3 regions of the Halalkalibacter sp. HAAS-P013 genome follow, and region 1 is predicted to be linked to each of the others. Evidence: riboswitches for the same ligand, from Rfam matches in the RefSeq annotation. Region 1 holds a riboswitch; each other region holds the start of a gene.

Region 1 (5,273 bases):
GGTAAAATGACAATCTTCTTTGCACCAAGTTTAATACAGCGTTCTACCCCTTTTTTAATTAATGGATCCGTTACCCCCATAAAAGCTGGTTCCACTAGCTGATAATTTAGCTTTTCCCACAATAAACGCGTAATTTTATAAAGATCACTATTTGCATCAGGGTCACTACCGCCACGACCTAACAAAAGAACAGCTGTATCATAGCCTGGCTCAATTAAATTTTCTCCCACATCTTCTAAACGACTTTTGCAAATTTCCATCGTTTCCTCATGGATTCCAAATGGCCTCCCATATGTAAATTGAACATGAGGGTATTTCTTTTTCGCTTCGTCAATCGCTGCTGGGATATGAATTTTTGAATGGCCAGCAGCTAGCAGCATAAGAGGAATAACATAAACGCTTGCCGCCCCCTTTTCTACACATGTTTGAATCCCCTGTTCAATCGTTGGCTTCTCAAATTCCAAAAAACAAGTTTCAACCAACAGGGAAGAATCTAACTGGGAAGATAATTCTTTAATCATATGTCTTACTTGCTCATTTCCTTCATGGTCTCTACTTCCGTGCCCTACTAATAAAACAGCTTTCATATAACTCTCCCTTATCGTCGTTTAGTCTCCACAAGGAGCGGGTTCGATTTCAATCTTTGGTGTCATATCTTTGTATGTATAACCTTGAATATTTCCTACTCGTTTAAAGTACTTAAAAAATCGTTCATTTGGATGGCCTTTCTCTTTATATTCATGGACAATTTTTTCAACGAGCTCAACAATTTGATCTGGCTCAATGCCCTCTGCGACTGGCTGACCAGCATGGGCTGTTCTTCCAACTGTTTTAGCTCCTAAAAACAAATCAAATTTCCCTTTCCGAAACACAATACCAATATCTTCCTTTACCGCACCATAACAAGCCATTCCGCAACCATTAAATCCAACTTTTAACTCTTTCGGTAGTTCAAGACCACTTAACTTTTGATGCAACTCTTCTGCATAAGGAATGGAATCTTTTTTCTCGCCTTCACAAAAATCACATGCTTTTACCTGTGAGACATCACCAAGAGGTTCAAGAATAAATCCAGAGCTTTTTAACTTTTCAGTAATGTTTTCTGGACTAGTTGTTGGAATTCGAAGGTGAATTTGATGGTGCGTCGTATACTCCATCGTTCCATCTCCAACCACTTCCGCAAGAGTCAACATTTGTTTTGCGGTAAATTGCTTATTCACAACACCCGGACTCACTGCTAATTCAAAAATAGAAACAACAGGATTATCTACAGTCTTCGTTCCTTTTATTTCAGTAGGCCCATCTTTCACAATACTAAGAGCCTCTAAAGCAAGTTCTAATGAGGAAGCCTTAGGAATAACTTCTTCCTCTGCAGTAGCACTTGCTTCCACCTTCGCAATTTCCATATCGTTTTTGCCTTGGTGCAGTGCCCAAGGTTCATTTTCATGTCGTAAACGCTCATGTGGCCTCAGCCGTTGTTCCGTTGTATTCAACGTATACTTTCGTTGATATCCCCTTGGTGTAATCATTTTGTTGTCATAAAGAAAAGTGGAGGAATTTCCAATAACAACTGTTGTAAGCATTCCGATATCGTAGTTCAACATATTTTCAAGGTTCGTAATAACAATATCTTCTCTATCACGATAAGCACTTTTCACAAGACCAACTGGAGTTTTCGGTGATCGATATTCAAGCATTATTCTTTGAGCCTCCACAATCTGCCTCGTCCTTCGACCACTTTTTGGATTATATAAACTAATTACAAAATCAGCCTGCGCAGCTGCTTCAATTCGCTTCTCAATCAGCTCCCATGGGGTTAAGTGATCACTTAAACTTATCGTACAGGCATCATGCATAACAGGTGCCCCAAGTAGTGAAGCACATGAATTAATTGCTGATATACCTGGAATAACCTCCACACCGACTCCCGAATCTTCCGTCCAACCTTTTTCTATTAATACTTCATAAACAAGTCCAGCCATACCATATACTCCTGCATCCCCACTTGAAATGACTGCAACCTTTTTTCCTTCTTCAGCAAGTCGAACCGCTGCTTGAGCTCGACTTACTTCTTCTGACATTCCTGTACTAATGATCTCTTGATCTGTTAATAGTTGCTGAATTAATTCAACATACGTTTTATAACCAATAATACAATCGCTCTCTTGGATCGCCTCTTGTGCTCTTTTCGTCATATGTTCAAAACTTCCAGGTCCAAAACCAATGACAAGTAATTTTCCAAGCATTTTTACATACCTCCTTGATAAAGTCCCCTTAGAAACTCGTTGACAAGAATAACCTATACGTTTGTTTTTTCCACTTTAGAAACGCCCTTAATTCTTGCTGATGTATTCGCTCGTATCATTTCATCATTTTCAAAGCCATAGATTAACGAGTCTTCTAGATCAACTGCTGGGTCAAGATGATTTCTTATAATCGAACGCCCGATATCCGTTGACTTAGCGGAGTACCAGTTTCCATCAGGGTAAACAATGACCACACACGCATCCTTACAGCGACCATTGCACCGAGTCCGCGATGTATGAATTTGTTGATCTAATTCCAGATTCTTTATCTCATCACGAATGGCTAAAGTAATTTCTTCCCCTTCCTTTCTCATGCAGCTAGATCCATTGCAAATCAAAACATGCTTTTTTGTACCCGTTAAATTCCAAGTAGTCATTAATCGATTCCTCCTACAGTCATTTTAAGAAAATTAAAAATGCACCCCTACCAATAGATAGAGGTGCAGAGATAAATGACATACATAATAAGTAGCCTTTATTCTACACTTCTCTACCTATAACCCGTAGGTATTGAAGCCATTCGAAACAAAGGCAGGTCTCCTGACTTAGGTTCATTATTTCATTGCGTCTTCCCGATTCACTCAGTGACTTTATACAATGAAACTCCCCATTACAGTGGCGGGACCGTGACGGATTTACACCGTTCTTCCCTTTTAAGCATAACTAGTAGTTATACACCTTTGTTTACAGTTGAATTTTAATATGAATCTAGTTAAGTCCTCCTTTTAAACAAATAAAAATGCACCTCTATCAATAATCAATAGAGGTGCAGAAAAAAATAGCATACAAAATAAGTAGCATCTATTCCACACTTCTCTACCCATGACCCGTAGGTATTGAAGCCACTTCAAACAAAGGCAGGTATCCTGACTTAGGTTCTTCATTTCATTGCGCCTTCCCGATTGATTCAGTGACTCTATACAATGAAATTCCCCATTACAGTGGCGGGACCGTGACGGATTTACACCGTTCTTCCCTTTTAAGCATAACTAGTAGTTATACACCTTTGTTTTTTTAAAGTAAATTGTAAACTTTTCGTATTTATTGTCTATTAAACTACTTCTTATAATTTTTAGCAAGTATATTCTTTTACGATTTTTAAAATTCTGTCTTTCAAACTAGTTTAATCCTAATAAACTTTGTTATTTTATTTTACACACAAACGCATAGATGTCTCTTAATAACAAACAAATGCAAATACTTTAATCCTAAAAAACTAACACAAAAATTATTCGACAAAAATTAAGTCTTCTATTTACAAAGCAACAAAAGAACGATAAAATACAAATCGTAATAATTACTATTTAATCCAAATAATTAATCTGTTTAACCATAACTAACAATAAATGTTTAAAAGGAGAATTTATATAATGAAAAAGGTTCCAGTTACTGTATTAAGTGGATATTTAGGTTCGGGAAAAACCACACTATTAAACCACATCCTAACCAATCGCGAAGGGCTAAAAGTTGCTGTTATTGTCAATGACATGAGCGAAGTGAATATTGATGCTAAGCTTGTGAAAAATAATGGGTTTTCCAGAACAGAAGAAAAACTAGTAGAACTTCAAAACGGCTGTATTTGCTGTACTCTACGCGAAGACCTTATGCAAGAGGTAGAACGAATTGTTGACGCGGGCGATATAGATTATATCGTTATCGAATCTTCTGGAATTAGTGAGCCTGTCCCTGTTGCTCAAACATTTACGTACATTGATGAAGAACTAGGGATTGATTTAACGAAAAAATGCGAGCTTGATACAATGGTGACGGTTGTAGATGCGAACCGCTTTTGGGATGATTATGCATCAGGTGAATCGCTGCTTGACCGTAAAGAAGGGACAGATGAAAATGACACTCGCGAAATTTCAGACCTTCTAGTTGATCAGATTGAGTTTGCCGATGTAATCATTCTTAATAAAGTTGAAATGTTAAAAGAAGTAGATAAAAATGAGTTACTAGGGCTCTTGCGGAAATTAAATGCAGATGCTGATATTATTCCAACTTCATACTCTAAGGTAGAATTATCTTCTATTTTAAATACAGGTAAATTTGACTTTGATACAGTGAGTCAATCTGCTGGATGGATTAAGGAATTAAATGAAGAACATACACCAGAAACAGAGGAGTATGGTGTCTCCTCATTCGTTTATCGAAGTAGAAAACCATTCCATCCAGAGCGCTTAATGAACTGGCTGGAAAATTGGCCTGTTGATATTGTTCGTGCAAAAGGGTTCATTTGGGTTGCTTCACGTAACTCCATGGCTGGATTGATATCACAGTCAGGATCTTTAGTTACCATTCAAGGTGCTGGAGAGTGGGTGGCAGCTTATCCTGAAGAAGAGAGAGAGCAAGCCCTCCTTGAAGAACCTGAGCTGCAAGAAAAATGGGATCCAAAATTCGGGGATAGAATGACCGAACTAGTCCTAATTGGTATTGATATGAACCATGAAGAAATTCGCGATTCCCTTGATCATTGTTTATTAACAGATGTTGAGATGGCTTCCGATTGGACTAAGCTTCACGATCCGCTTCCTCAATATGTAGAAGCATAAAATATCGTATTACTTGATGGGGGGTGTCTCAAAAGGTCTGTTTTTGACCTTTTGAGACACCCCCTCTTTTTTAAATTAGCGAAATAACTAGCAATGAAAAAAATTTTAAGTTCTCAATAATTTCAAGCATAATCATCATCTTGTCAAATCCTTTGACAGTAAATAACTGCAACAAATGATGATTTGTTTTCTTCTATAATTTTTTCGAAACCTTTTTAACTAGGTCCCCATTTTTTTCCACACCTAGCACTGTTCCTTTAGTTCGTTCAAACCCTCTCCCATCAAATACATGACTAACCTTGTCTTCTAGCAAACTCCCTGTCAATAATGATTCAATAAATCGCGGAGCATCCTTACTAGACATTTCCTTATACCACTTCCCATCAGGATAAGTAATCAGAACACACTTATCTTG
Region 2 (5,273 bases), on a different contig from region 1:
TTTGATTTAAAAAGGTGATTAGTTCATATCTCATTAGCAGCTCCTTTTATTGAGTGACTTGTTTGGTTAGCTGATTTCTTGCAGATTTCGCAGCCTTCACCATGATCTCTAAAGTGGCAACTGTTTCTTTTTCACCACGTGTTTTTAACCCGCAGTCTGGATTTACCCAAAAGAGTTCAGCTGGTAAAACCGACAGTGCTCGTTCAATAGTTGAAGTCATTTCTTCTTCACTTGGAACACGAGGACTGTGAATATCGTACACGCCGAGTCCAATACCTTTGTCATAAACATTTGTTTCAAATGCAGAGATTATTTCCGCATGACTTCTTGATGTTTCAATGGAGATAACATCGGCATCAAGTTCTTTTATAGCTTCGATAATTTCATTAAAATCGCTGTAACACATATGTGTATGAATTTGTGTCGTTTCCGCTACATCTGATGTGCTCATCCGAAATGCTACAACGGCCCAATTTAAATACGTATCATGTTTTTCTTTCTTTAATGGAAGACCTTCTCTTAGAGCGGGCTCATCAACTTGTATCATGGTAATTCCCGCATTTTCTAGTGATTGTACTTCTTTTAGTATAGCTTCTGCAATTTGATAGGCCACTTCTTGGTGTGGGATATCGTTACGAACAAAGGACCAATTTAAAATCGTTACTGGACCGGTCAACATTCCTTTAACTGGGCGATCAGTAAGAGACTGAGCATAAAGTGTTTCATTAAGCGTCATCGGTTTATCGAGTGATACGTTACCGAAGATGATTGGTGGTTTGACGCAGCGTGATCCATATGATTGCACCCAGCCATTTTTAGAAAAGGCAAATCCATTTAACTTCTCACCAAAAAATTCAACCATATCATTTCGTTCAAATTCTCCATGTACGAGTACATCAATATCTAACTCTTCTTGAATGCGAATCCATCTTTCAATCATGGACTTGATATTTGCCTCGTATGTATCATTTGATAGTTCGCCTTTTCGCCATTTAAATCGAGCTTTCCTGATCTCCTTAGTTTGAGGAAAGCTACCAATTGTTGTTGTTGGAAGAAGAGGTAAATTCCATTTTTGGTTTTGTAATTGATATCTCTCCTGAAATTTCTTCGTTCGTTTTGTAAGAAGCCCGACAGTTTCCTTTCTCACACGCCAATTTGATTGGTTTAGCTTTTCAAACGTCTGTTGGTGACGGTTCAATAACGATTGTGATGACTGAATTGGGTCGTTTGTTACATCTCTTAGTAACCGTAACTCATCAAGCTTTTCGTCGCCAAAAGCTAAGGCATCTTTAACAATAGGATCTAGCTCTGTTTCATGCTTCAAACAAACAGGAACGTGCAGCAAGCTAGAAGATGGTTGAAGGATTTGATTTTTAAACGGAACAAGCTTGTTTAGCCTAGCTAAAAATTGATGGCTTTCAAGCAGGTTGCTTCTCCAAATATTCCTTCCATCAATGATCCCTACCCCTAGAATCTTGTCTTCAGGATAGCCGAATCGCTCAATAGCATCAACGTTTTCATTGAAGCCATATACAAAATCGAGCCCAATTCCTTTAACAGGAATTTGTACTAATTTTTCATAGTGAGAAACGGACTCAAAATACGTTTGCAAAATGATATCCACATTTGGTACGTTTGTTGCAATTTCACGGTAAAGGCTAGAGAATATCTCCATTTCCTCGTTTGTTATATCCATTACAAGATATGGTTCATCCACTTGTACGAGTTTCGCTCCTGCATCAGCAAGTTCAGATAACAATTGTGTATATACTGGAACAAAGCTGTTTAAGATGCTAGCAAACTCTTCTTCTTTATAGCCCTTTGCTAGTTTTAAGAAAGTAAAAGGTCCAAGAATAACGGGTTTACCAATTATATTTAATTCTTTTTTCGCTTCTAAGAATGCCTGAAGCGGTTTGTTTTCAACTAATTCAGGTTCTTTATCTTCTATTTCTGGAACGATGTAATGATAGTTAGTGTCAAACCACTTCGTCATTTCGCATGCATGTGCCCTTTGGTTACCACGGGCCATGGCAAAGTAAGTGGATAAAGAAACCGGGCCAGACGTATGGGCATAACGTTTCGGCACTAATCCAAACATAGAAGCCGTATCAAGTACGTGATCATAGTAAGAGAAATCACCGACAGGAATGTAATCAATACCTTTGTTTATTTGCTTTTGAAGGTGATGCAGGCGGTACTTTTTCATTTGTGTCAAAAATGTTTCCTCATTGAGAGTAGAAGCCCAAAATGCTTCTAATGTTTTTTTCCATTCGCGGTTCTCGCCTATGCGAGGATAACCTAAATTGCTGCTTTTTACTGTTGTCATGAATAGCCTCCTAAATAGTTTTAAAAACGACAAAAATGGATACCTTTACCGAAAATAGGGTAACGATATCCATAGAAAATCAATGATATATTGTTAACACCTCCCTATCTCCCGTAGGTAAAGCAGTGTTGTTAAAATAGGCAGGTCTCCTGGCTCTAGAATCAACGTCATCATGGTCTTCCCAGCATTGGCCAGTGACAATTCATGATAACTCCTCTAATACAGTGGCGGGACCGCTCCGGATTTTCACCGGATTCCCTTTTAAACCTTGAATCAACATTCAAAGTACCTATTTTCAACATATGAAATTGTTTTAAACTTTAGCTTAATAGGTGGTTGATTGTCAACAGTTATTTTTTTTACATTTGAAAATCTAGCGTTTTAAGTGGAAACAAAAGAATAAAAACAATAAATCATGTATACTAAAATGAACGGAGAGTCTCAGGTAATACTAATATCTAGGGTAGAGTGTACATATTTTTTAACAAGCGATTTTATAATAGATATTATTGTATTGAGATAATAAATAAGATGAAGGAGGATGTTAGATGAAATTATATACACGTACAGGAGATGAGGGAAAGACGAGTGTCATAGGGGGAAGGCTTGATAAGGATGATACTCGAGTTATTGCATATGGAACTACAGACGAATTGAATTCATTTATCGGTCAGGCTCTGGCACAATTAGATGAAGATCAGTTTCCTGATATAAAAATGGAATTAATAAAAATTCAACATGAATTGTTTGATTGTGGTGGCGACTTAGCAATGATGAGAGCAACAAAAGAATACCCTTACAAAGCCAAACAAGAAATGATAGATTTCTTGGAAAAGCGTATTGACGCTTATATTGAAGAGGCTCCTGAATTAGAAAGATTTATTTTACCTGGTGGTGCAGATGCCGCGGCTACTCTTCACGTGTGTCGAACGGTTACAAGGAGAGCAGAACGTTATGTGACAAGGCTTCAACGTGGGTCAGAGGTGAACCCGATTGTGTTAAAATATTTAAACCGATTGTCTGATTATTTCTTTGCTATTGCCCGAGTCGTCAACGCTAGGCTTGGGGTCAAGGATGTAGAATATGAAAGAAGTGCAATTGTTTTTAAAGGAGGAAAACGAAAGAAAGAGCAGTAAAATGAAGCCATACTATTAGAGAGGCCACTGAAAAAGGTACGGTTTTCACTTTTTTAGTGTCTTCCTATTTTTTAGTATGGTTTGTTCTCGATTTATAACAAAAATTGTGTATTTGCCTGGAATGAATCATATTTCTTCTCATATATTGGTAAATGTGTTTGAACAATTAGAGGGGGATATGGGATGAAAAAAAGTTGGCTTGTTGTTCTTTTATTATTAGCTGGGTGTAGTAATGATGTTTCGGCTGAAGGACCTAAACCTGTTGCTGCTCATTCTACCTATTTTCAGTCAGAATTGAGCTTTAAACAACCTGTATATTGGAAACTTAATTTAATTGATGAATGGAATGACGAACAACATGATGTCGTTCTAAATGACTATGGGTATATGTCTAGTCATTCGCTTGATGAAGAAGCTTTACAACAATTAGCTAGAGAGTTAGCTATGCAAATAGACACGGCGATGGAAAATCCACGCATCCTTGCAAATGGGGAATTTACTCCTGGGAAGGAACGGGTGATTTTGTCTGAGCAGGAGCTTGTTGAACAATTACAAGAGTTAAAAGCAGGAACAAGAGATCTGGTGATGCCGATTTCTGTCACTGCACCTTCTGTTTCAGAAGAAGATCTAGTTGGAATTGATCAACGAACGATAGGTGAATTTAAAACGCATTTTAACCCAGCCATTTCAGGCAGGTCAAAAAACGTGAAATTATCGGCAGAGGCTATTTCAGGGATTGTATTAGGTCCAGGTGACTCGTTTTCATTTAACCAAACAGTTGGAGAGCGGACGAGAGAGCGTGGGTATCAAGAAGCGAAAGAAATTGTGAATAAAGAGTTTGTTATCGGTATTGGTGGTGGGATTTGTCAAACATCCTCTACATTGTTTAATGCTGTAGATAAAGCTGGTTTAGAAATGGTAGAGCGATACACACATTCACGAGAAATTGGTTATGTAGCACCAGGTAGAGACGCAACGGTTTCTTGGGGAGGACCAGATTTTAGGTTTACAAACCCTCATCCTTACCCTGTACTAATAAAATCAGAAGTCAGTTTAGAGCGAGGAGAGGTCCTTGTGTCTGTCCATACACATTGAGAATGTAAGCTTGCAGATGCTTATGTTCTTTTTTTTGTGGGAAGAGAAGATGAGCTTAATTGAGTTTGTTACTAGAATGTTACCTTGCAACCGCATAATTGCCTCGATTCCATTTCATACTAACAGCGACAATGTATAGGGGAATCCGGAAAGGGTGATAGAAGTGCTTGGAAGATGGCTGTTGAAACAAATTCAAGATAAACGAAAAGAAACACTTCAAGATGCGTTACAGTTGTTTCAACAATCAAGTGATTTTGTCATGCATGATTTATTGATCGCCTCCAAAGGGTTTCATATTGCCTATTTTCAAACACTAATTGATACGGATCGTCTCAATAAGGACATCCTTCCATTTATCACGGAGTCAGAAAGTCAAACATTAGAGGAAATAGTAAGGGACATTCCCATTCAAGCTAAGGAAATCACTAAATCACCAAATGATTTACGTAAGAAGGTTATGCAAGGTTTTATTGTCATTTTTGAAGGGGGAAATCCTTCAAAATGTGCAATAGTTGAAGTGGCGCTGGATTCCGGTAGGGAAGTAGCTCCCTCTGAAAATGAATTTACCGTAGCTGGTCCACAAGAGTCCTTTATTGAGTCAATAGATACAAATATTAATTTAATCCGGAAACGTTTGCCTTTACCACAATTAAAAGTAAAAGAAATGAAAATAGGGAAAATGACACAGACTCGTGTGTCACTGTTGTACATAGATG
Region 3 (5,273 bases), on a different contig from region 1:
CGACCTTGTATAATAAGTCGTTTTCAAGTTTGACTTCCAAGCCTCAATATGCAAATTCAGTAAATCTTTTGCTTTAATTGTATTTTTAACATAAAAGTTAAATGAAATGGATTGGTCAATATGGCGTTGTCGTGCTTCATTTTGTTTAATGCTCCATAATTGATCGATTTCATATGCGGACTTGTAATACCATGTCGTTTGCGGCGATAGGTCTGGAGCTGTGACTGGAATTTTATAATTTTTTTTCTCCTCTGAGTATTCTTTCTTAAAAATAGGATCGATCGAGGCCGTCGTCCCTGCAATAATCGCTGTTGTTGAATTCGGCGCCACAGCCATTAAATACGCATTTCGAATCCCTTTTTCCCTTACACTGTGACGAAGCTCTGTCCACTCTTCACTTGTATATTGGCGATTAATAAAATAGTCACCTGTCTCCCAATCAGACCCTTCAAAAAGTGGATAGGCTCCTTTTTCCTTTGCCAGCTCATTACTTGCACTAATCGTCAGATAGGCAATACTTTCATATAAGTTATCTGCGTATTCAACCGCTTCGTCGGATTCCCATTTGATCCCTTTAAGAGCTAGTAAGTGATGCCAGCCAAATGTACCTAACCCAATAGAACGATACTTTTGATTGGTTATTTGGGCTTGCGGAACTGGAATATTATTTAAATCAATGACATTATCGAGCATTCGCACTTGAATTGGGATTAGCCTTTCAAGGACGTCTTCAGTTACTGCTTTTGCTAGATTAATAGATGATAAATTACATACAACAAAATCCCCAGGTTCTTTGACGACAATAATCTTGCCATCCTCTGTTTTTTCCTCGACCACTGTTGTTGCTTTCATGTTTTGGGTGATCTCTGTACACAGATTACTACAATAAACCATACCTTGATGGCGGTTGGAGTTCGTCCGATTCACAGTATCTCTATAGAACATATATGGCGTACCTGTCTCAAGCTGACTCTTCAAGATTTCTTTGAAAATATCAATGGCTGGAACAACTTCCCACAAGAATCCTTTCTCACCTAGTAATCCGTTGTTTGCCGCTTCCATACACTCTTTGTACTTATCTCGAAAACTTCCTTTTCCTCTTTCTTCATCATAATAATCTTCTAAACTAAAACCTAATGTTTGGCGTATCGTATGAGGATCGAATAAATACCACTCTTGTCTGGCTTCAACTTTTTCCATAAATAAATCTGGCAAGCAGACACCTGTAAACAAATCATGGGTACGCTGCCTCTCATCGCCATTATTTAATTTGACAGCCAAGAAATGAAAAATGTCGCGGTGCCATATATCTAAATAAACACTGATTGCCCCCTGTCTTTGACCTAACTGGTCGACACTTACCGCAGTGTTATTTAGTTGTTTCATCCATGGGATAACACCGGATGATACTCCTTTAAAGCCTCTAATATCACTTCCGCGACTTCGTAGTTTTCCTAAGTAGGCACCAATCCCCCCACCGCTCTTACTCAGTGTTGCAATATCGGTGTTACTGTCATAAATTCCTCTGAGACTATCATCTACAGTATCAATAAAACAGCTCGATAATTGACCATAGCTTTTCCCAGCATTTGATAGAGTCGGAGTTGCCACCGTCATATATAAATTAGAAATGGCCCAGTAAGCTTCTTTTATTAGAACTAATCGTTTTTCCTTCGGTTCTTTAACCATTAACGTAGCTGCAATGATCATAAAACGCTCCTGAGGAAGTTCGTACAGTTCTCCACTATGCGATCTAGCTAAATAACGATCTGCTAATGTTAATAAGCCAATGTATGTAAACAGCGAATCGCGCTCAGGGACAATCTCTTGTTCAAGTTCTTCTAATTCTTCTTTCGAATACTCCTGCAAGATCTGATCTGAATATATCCCCATCCTCGTTAACTTTTGGACTAGTTGATAAAAAGATCCATACCTCAAGCTAGCATCATAGCTTCTTGAATGAGCTGCTCTTTTGTATAGTTGCTTTAAAAGGACATTCGCTGCGACAAACGTCCAATCTGGCTCTTCCATCGAAATCCTCTCTACTGAAGATAAAACTTGCAAATGACTAAGCTGGTCTTCTGACATGTCTTCTTTAGCGAAGATAGATTGTTCAATCTTATCCTTATAAGCCGTAAAATCGAGCGTTGGAAATAAACTTATTAATTCGCCAATCTGAGATGATGCATAATCAAATAACGTTGTCGTTGTCGTACTCTTCATTAGTCTTCCTCCTTAATGATAATAAAAAACGCCCTTTCTCGAGAGTTGAGAAAGAGCGTAAAACGGCGTAAAGAGTAAGACTTATCTGACCAAAATACACTTTGGTCTTCTTTGCCGTCTCACTTCTTACACCCCGAAGATAGCTGACTTTAAAATGACGGCAGGTCTCCTGACTCGTGCTTCACCCTACTTTGAGCCTTCCCATGCAAGTTAGCTAAATCTAACCAAAAGCACAGTGGGTACCTCATTTCGTCGACACTTACAGTTGCGGGGGCAGTTCTGGCTTTCTACCAGATTCCCTATTAAGTCTATTTGACACCGTTCATTTTTCGCAATCAATATATAGTTGTAAGAACACATCATTAATACGATATATTGTATATACTAAAGGAATATTCATCCTGTTGCAAGGAAAAAGATCCGTTTAATCTTCCTAAATAATAAACTAGGTTCATCCCTCAAATCTATTACATGCGGGATGAACCTAGTAATTTAACATAATACATTACTCTAACCAGCTATTTTCCTTTTATGTGTTCTTTCTTTTTCAGGCTCCTTACTTTGCCCTTTAAGTTCTTGATTTAATTCTTTAACCAGTCCGTAACACATTGCAAGAACAATGAACGATAATGGAAGAGCACTAACAATGATTGCTGTTTGTAGACCAGCTAATCCACCTGATGCCATTAATACAGCCGTTGATGCAACTAATATTAATCCCCACGTGACCTTCACTCGGTTTGATGGGTTTAACTTTCCTCCCGTTGTCTGCATTCCTAGTACAAAGGTTGCCGAATCTGCTGATGTAACAAAGAACGTTGTAATTAAAGCAACCGTTAAGATCGACAAGATAATCCCAAGTGGCAGCTGCTGATAAACAAAGAAAAGGGCTGTTTCAAGTGGTTGCCCTGAGACGTTTAATCCTTGTGTGACCTCAAGAAAAATTCCTGTACCACCGAAAACCGTAAACCAGATCGCGCATACTACTGAAGGAACAAGAAGAACAGCTACCGTAAATTCACGAATCGTTCTCCCTTTAGACACTCGAGCTATGAACATTCCAACAAATGGAGTCCATGAAACCCACCAGGCCCAGTAAAAGACCGTCCACCCTTGTGTCCATGCTGCCTCGTCAGCATCAAAAGGTGCTAAACGCAAGCCCATTGGAATGAGATTTTGTAAGTAACTTCCTAAACTCGTTGTAAACATATTAAGCAAAAATAACGTCGGACCGAGAATTAACATGGCAAAAAACAATACCGTTGCAATTGACATGTTTGCAAGACTTAAATACTTAATCCCTCTAGATATACCTGTATTCGCTGAAATGATGAAAAGAACAGTTATGATACCCATGATAATCATTTGTACCATAAAATTATTTGGAATCCCCACCAAATATTCTAGACCTGCATTTATTTGCTGTGACCCTAACCCAAGTGACGCTGCTACCCCAAACAAAGTTGCAAATACAGCAACAACATCAATCGTTTGTCCAATCGGACCTTTCACCTTTTCACCAAGTACAGGATAAAGTGTCGCACTCATTAAACCTGGCGCGTCTTTTCTGAATCTTTGATATGCAAGTGCTAATGCGACAATCGCATAAATGGCCCAAGCATGTAATCCCCAATGAAGCCATGTATAACGCATTCCAACAATTGCTGACTGTTCCGTACTTCCTTCTCCTGTAGGTGGCGAATAAAAGTGTGCAATTGGCTCAGATACGCCATAAAATAGAAGACCAATACCCATCCCAGCTGAAAACAACATTGCAAACCAAGCTGGACGACTATATTCAGGCTCTGAATCTGGTTTTCCAAGTTTGATTTTCCCGTATTTACTAAAGATCATGAATATTGCAAACAACAGAAAGAATGTAGCAACTAATTGATAAAACCAACCAAATGACTCAAGAACAAAGCTTTGCGCTACGGTCATTGCTGCCCCTAGTTGATTCGGGATCAAAACTCCAATTAATACAAAAATGACCGCAATCCCTACTGACACCTTAAAAATCGACCTATCACTTTCACCTTTATCAGAAATAATAAACACTTCCTTTTTCTAATTTACATTCATTGCAGAAACACTTACCAATAAATACTTATTTATTAAATCATAAAATCGAAAAAAAATTAAAAATGATATGAACGCATATTGAGCAATCTGCCCTGATCTTATAAGCTGATTGTACTTCAGCATAATAATTGTTTAAAATTACGAGAAAAAAAGGCGATATTCTATCGTTTTCTACGACACGTTGCCGAATTTTGACTATTTTTCAATAAAAAATGCCCCACCCATTCTCTTTAGATGCGCGGAACATTTTGAAAGAAATTACTTTTTCTCGATTACAACGGCTGTACCATATGCAATAATCTCCGCTGCATTTGTCATAACGGTTGAAGTTTGCATTCTCATCCCAATGATTGCATTGCCGCCTTTCTCTTCTGCTTCTTTCACCATTCGATGTACCGCCAACTTACGTGCTTCCGTCATCATTTCGTTGTAGCCTTTAATCTCTCCTCCGACAATTCCTTTTAATCCTGCTGTAATATCACGGCCAATATGCTTCGTTTGAATCGTGCTACCTTTGACATATCCCAATACCTCTTTTATGTCATAGCCTGCTACTTGTTCAGTAGTCACTATCATCATAATCCATTTCCTCCTTTTTTTCTTATCTCCGTTCAATTTTAAAAATTACAAGTAACCCAACTAAGGCAACAGCATAAACACAAAATGCAATTAGAGCCTGTTAGATTAACAAATAAAAGAGCTATTCCACCAAGTTGACTACAATAATGACGATCACCATATACTTCCAACGTTCAGACACGTCGATCTAACCAACTTTTCACAACCGTAAGCAACTCTTTTGATAATGGCTTTTCTCCGACATTTTTGTATACTTTTTTCAACTGCAAAATATCTGCGTCCTCAACTTGATCTCGAAGCATGTGATTCATTCCTTTAATAATATGGGTTTCCGTCTCGACGGTTGTATACTTCTTGACCTCATACACTTGTTCAGGTGTCGCTTGCAC

Evidence for each region. A riboswitch is a leader RNA that binds a small molecule or an ion and turns the genes downstream of it on or off. The one in region 1 is predicted to bind cobalamin.
Region 2: it holds a riboswitch for cobalamin, as region 1 does, so the genes downstream of both, metE (5-methyltetrahydropteroyltriglutamate--homocysteine S-methyltransferase) here and AC1FXP_RS08050 ((2Fe-2S) ferredoxin domain-containing protein) in region 1, are expected to answer to the same signal.
Region 3: it holds a riboswitch for cobalamin, as region 1 does, so the genes downstream of both, AC1FXP_RS15675 (ribonucleoside-diphosphate reductase subunit alpha) here and AC1FXP_RS08050 ((2Fe-2S) ferredoxin domain-containing protein) in region 1, are expected to answer to the same signal.

The regions. Positions count from the first base shown of each region.
Region 1 covers NZ_JBWQTU010000004.1:182,139-187,411, reverse strand. Annotated here, with positions in the region: gene AC1FXP_RS08060 (sirohydrochlorin chelatase) at 1-587, opposite strand, end outside; gene cobJ (precorrin-3B C(17)-methyltransferase) at 609-2,246, opposite strand; gene AC1FXP_RS08050 ((2Fe-2S) ferredoxin domain-containing protein) at 2,300-2,683, opposite strand; cobalamin riboswitch at 2,820-3,003, opposite strand; cobalamin riboswitch at 3,146-3,329, opposite strand; gene AC1FXP_RS08045 (GTP-binding protein) at 3,677-4,858, shown strand; gene AC1FXP_RS08040 ((2Fe-2S) ferredoxin domain-containing protein) at 5,052-5,273, opposite strand, start outside.
Region 2 covers NZ_JBWQTU010000001.1:539,082-544,354, reverse strand. Annotated here, with positions in the region: gene AC1FXP_RS02860 (hypothetical protein) at 1-34, opposite strand, end outside; gene metE (5-methyltetrahydropteroyltriglutamate--homocysteine S-methyltransferase) at 47-2,326, opposite strand; cobalamin riboswitch at 2,449-2,635, opposite strand; gene AC1FXP_RS02850 (cob(I)yrinic acid a,c-diamide adenosyltransferase) at 2,875-3,462, shown strand; gene AC1FXP_RS02845 (VanW family protein) at 3,646-4,557, shown strand; gene AC1FXP_RS02840 (spore germination protein) at 4,712-5,273, shown strand, end outside.
Region 3 covers NZ_JBWQTU010000011.1:213,388-218,660, forward strand. Annotated here, with positions in the region: gene AC1FXP_RS15675 (ribonucleoside-diphosphate reductase subunit alpha) at 1-2,223, opposite strand, end outside; cobalamin riboswitch at 2,366-2,562, opposite strand; gene AC1FXP_RS15680 (glycine betaine uptake BCCT transporter) at 2,734-4,242, opposite strand; gene AC1FXP_RS15685 (YbjQ family protein) at 4,564-4,884, opposite strand; gene AC1FXP_RS15690 (alpha/beta hydrolase) at 5,058-5,273, opposite strand, start outside.